2 regions of the Siminovitchia sediminis genome follow, and region 2 is predicted to be linked to the other one. Evidence: riboswitches for the same ligand, from Rfam matches in the RefSeq annotation. Region 2 holds a riboswitch; the other holds the start of a gene.
The links. A riboswitch is a leader RNA that binds a small molecule or an ion and turns the genes downstream of it on or off. The one in region 2 is predicted to bind S-adenosylmethionine.
Positions count from the first base shown of each region.

Region 1: it holds a riboswitch for S-adenosylmethionine, as region 2 does, so the genes downstream of both, ACFSCZ_RS19290 (carboxymuconolactone decarboxylase family protein) here and metK (methionine adenosyltransferase) in region 2, are expected to answer to the same signal.

Region 1 covers NZ_JBHUEO010000121.1:31,970-34,175, forward strand. The annotation lists gene ACFSCZ_RS19285 (DUF3784 domain-containing protein) at 1-84, opposite strand, end outside; SAM riboswitch class I at 496-605, shown strand; gene ACFSCZ_RS19290 (carboxymuconolactone decarboxylase family protein) at 765-1,430, shown strand; gene ssuE (NADPH-dependent FMN reductase) at 1,597-2,148, shown strand.
Region 2 covers NZ_JBHUEO010000019.1:42,392-44,597, reverse strand. The annotation lists gene metK (methionine adenosyltransferase) at 1-1,161, opposite strand, end outside; SAM riboswitch class I at 1,484-1,605, opposite strand; gene pckA (phosphoenolpyruvate carboxykinase (ATP)) at 1,867-2,206, shown strand, end outside.

The sequences.
Region 1 (2,206 bases), on a different contig from region 2:
TCCGGCAATCAAAAAGGCTCCTTTTCCTTTTGACAACACGATTGCGAAAATCAGAAAAGGGATGATAATAATAAAATGAACCATTGCCCTCGGTCATAAACATACCTTCTTTGAATGTACTGCTTTGATTATAACGTAAAATTAAAACAGCAGACGTCCCGGTTGGATGGAGAAATTATAAAATAATGGGGTCATGGGAGAAAAAAGCTGAAGTCCGAGTAATCACACTTTACGACTCTAAGAATGCCTTCAACCTTTCATCGAGTGATTCCAAGGTAATCCGGTAAAGTTCAATTTAAATCAGGCGGGTGAGTCGGCTGGAATGTTTTCCTGAGTACTTCGAAGAACTCCTCATCGGAACCCAGAGAGCCATATCGCGGCAGCATACAAAGCGTATATAAAAAGAAGATGTTTTTTCATTGAAAAAGAACATACTTGACAGAACACACCGCTCAAGTTATGGTAAAGATATTCAATAAAACTTCAATATGTATTTCCTTATCGAGAGTCAGGGGAGGAATCTGGTCCGACGATCCTGCGGCAACCATTACTAAATAGTAATAAGGTGCCAATTCCAGCAAGCCATCCGGCTTGAAAGATGAGGAAGAGCGTGAATATATAAACCCTCTTCCTTTCTTGGAAGGGGGTTTATTTATTACCATCATTAAGAGCAGCCAGAGGAAGTACCCATTCATCCTAAAGCCGTTAAACCAAGTTAATTTCTCGTGTTAGTAGGAATTTTATAAAAATTGGAGGAATCACAAATGACAAAAATAACTGAAGAAGGTCTATATAGAAAATCAAATATTCACAGATTAGGTGAGTTAAAGGACTATGCTCCCGAAGCTTTTTCCTCTTTTATGGATTTTAACAACAAGGCACTGGCCGAAGGAAAGCTATCAGTAAAAATAAAAGAATTGATCGCTGTTGCAGTGGCCCATGTTACCGGGTGTCCGTACTGCATTGAAATTCATGTAAATGATGTTAAAAAAGCGGGGGCCAATAAAGAAGAAGTGGCAGAAGCCATATTTGTCGCCACCGCCTTAAAGGCTGGTTCCGCCTTCGCACATGGTGTGAATGCATTGAATGCATTTGATGGAGAAGGGGATGAGGAGCTATATAAGGCCTCTTATTTTAACCGAATCAAAGAATTTGCCCGTTTAAGCGGAGAAAACTTCTCAGCATTCATCGACTTTGATCAACAGGCATTGAAGGCTGGAGAATTGACCGTAAAAGAGAAAGAAATAATTGCTGTAGCCGTTGCGCATGTGACAGGATGTCCATATTGCATTGATATACATGTCAATGGAGCGAAAAAAGCGGGCGCAACACTTGAAGAAGTGACAGAGGCTATTTTTGTTGCTGTAGCTTTAAAAGCCGGTTCTGCCTTCGCACATGGTGTGAATGCCTTACAAGCTTATATGAAGTAATGGGATTTGCGCAAAGTTTTGAATCCATACGATATTTACCATTGTTTCCATAGTCGGATATGCTGAGGAGGAAGCACAGGCTAAATATCTCATATGTAAGTTATGAAGTTTCCTTGTTATCAGGACAAGCGATTGATAAATATGAAGAGAAGGAGGGGGTAGAATCATGAGTGAAATTGTTATATTATCCGGGAGTCCATCTGAACATTCCCGATCAGAAAAAATATTGAAGTACTTAGGGAGTTTACTTGAACAAAAACAATTCACAGTTACTCACCTTTCTGTCAGGGATGTTCCGCCAACAGACTTGTTCGAAGCAAAGTTTGACAGTCCAGCCATTCAAAGGATCTCATCACTCATTGAAAATGCCCGGGGAGTCATCATCGGATCTCCTGTATATAAGGCAGCATATTCGGGAGTATTAAAAGCACTGCTTGACCTTCTTCCGCAAGACGTGCTGGAGAACACGCCTGTCCTTCCTGTAATGACGGGAGGAACCCCTGCGCATCTGTTAGCCATTGAGTATACATTGAAGCCTTTAATTGCGACATTAAAAGGAGAAAGTTTAAAAGGTGTCTATTTTCTGGATAGTCAAATTGACAGGGATGCACAAATTCCCATTATGGATGAGGAGCTGTTGCTCCGTATAGAACAACAGCTGGATGCTTTAATAGAAAAAATAAGCATTCAAAAATCACTGCTCTCAGCCGCTTTATAAGGTAAAATAGCTTCGACGCGTGAAGCACTTTAAAAGGGATGGAACCGGGATTTTTCGG
Region 2 (2,206 bases):
TGTTCTTTCCCATGGCAAATCAATATCTGTACGGCCGAAATGACCATACGCTGCTGTCTGTTTGTACAGCGGCTTGCGCAGATCGAGCATGAGAATGATTCCGGCAGGACGCAGATCAAAGTTTTCTCTGATCGCTTTAACCAGTACCTCCTCTGAGACCTTTCCTGTGCCGAACGTATCAACAGAAATGGATACAGGCTGCGCGACGCCGATGGCATAAGCCAGCTGCACCTCACACTTATCAGCGAGACCAGCGGCTACAATATTTTTAGCCACATACCTTGCTGCATATGCAGCCGAGCGGTCTACCTTTGTCGGGTCTTTTCCAGAAAAAGCTCCTCCCCCATGCCGCGCATAACCGCCGTATGTGTCTACGATAATTTTTCTTCCTGTCAAGCCGGCGTCACTTTTTGGACCGCCGATGACAAATCGTCCAGATGGATTAATAAAGTATTTAGTTTGATCATCCAAAAGCTCTTTGGGAACTACAGGTTTGATCACATGTTCTTTAATATCTCTCTGGATCTGTTCCAGGTCTATTTCAGGATGATGCTGTGTAGAAAGCACGATCGTGTCAATCCTTATCGGCTGTTGGTTTTCATCATATTCGACTGTAACCTGTGTTTTTCCATCGGGACGCAAATAAGGAAGAATAGACTCTTTGCGGACTTGAGCAAGCCTTCTGGACAGATTATGGGAAAGAGAGATGGGAAGCGGCATGAGCTCTTCGGTCTCATTACAAGCAAAACCAAACATAAGACCTTGGTCTCCTGCACCAATCGCCTCAATTTCTTTATCGCTCATGGATCCCTCCCTTGCTTCCAGCGCTATATCAACGCCTGCAGCAATATCCGGTGACTGCTCGTCAATCGAAGTGATGACTGCACAGGTTTCCGCATCAAAACCATATTTTGCCCGAGTGTAGCCAATATCTTTAATGGTTTCTCTGACAATTTTGGGAATATCAACGTAAGTCGTGGTCGTGATCTCTCCGGCTACAAGAACGAGTCCTGTTGTAACGGAAGTTTCACAGGCAACACGTGCATTAGGATCTTCAGCAAGTATGGCATCCAATATCGCGTCAGATATTTGGTCGCAAATTTTATCTGGATGTCCTTCTGTAACAGACTCTGATGTAAATAAATGCCGATTTTGGGACATCAAAGCTCCTCCTTTAATATGTTATGTTCAGTATAGATCCACAACGGTACTCTGTCCTTGATAGAAGCACATCCTGATAAAATGGTTACGATTAATAAGAAAAGCGCTAGGCGCACGCTCAACGGCCAAAAGCACAGAGCGTTCCCATGAGGCAGCTATACAGCCACAGGGGGAAAACAGTTTGTGATCTCTCTTGCCGATGGCGCCTGAAGCTAGATCGAACCTTTTCCCCGAATTTTTATTTTGTCTTATCCTTTAATGAAAAAACCTTTCCTTGACCTAAAACGAGGAAAGGTTAAGTTGATGTGTTCCGAGCCTTTCACTCTTATCGCCCAAGGCCGTCAGCCTTGCAACAGGTAAGCACCTTTCTGTCTGCATTTTTAAGCGGACAGCAGGTTGCCGGGCTTCAAAGGACCTGTTTCCTCCACCATCTCAGAATAAGAGTATCCGTTCAACTCAAAATCATAACTCAAATAATAAATCAATGTCAACCGGGTACGTTAATAATAGTAAGAAGCTGTAATGGTATGTGAACCGCTTACCCTTAAATCCAACATGGCAATATATCCATATAATGTTCCCTGGAAATCTGTTTATACAAGTTCAAGAAATATTCAAAAATAGTATAGACTATTCAATTAAATGTGTTATACTAATTCTCAAGTGTACAATTTGCAAATTTTAATACAAAGGAAGGGTAAACATATGAGTTCAGTAGGCATCAAAAGCGAATTAAAGCAATTATTGAATGGACAGAACGTTCATATACAGCTTTCAGTTCCACAACTTGTTGAAAAGGTTTTGAACCGCGAAGAGGGAGTCTTGACAACTTCTGGTGCCGTTCGTGCCGCAACGGGAAAATATACAGGCCGCTCCCCCAAAGATAAATTTATTGTGGATGAACCTTCTGTCACAAATAAAATCGATTGGGGTTCAGTCAACCAGCCGATTTCGTCTGAAATATTTGAAAAACTGTATTCAAAAGTGATTTCCTATTTAGAGGAAAAAGAAGAAATTTTCGTTTTCAAAGGCTTTGCAGGTGCGG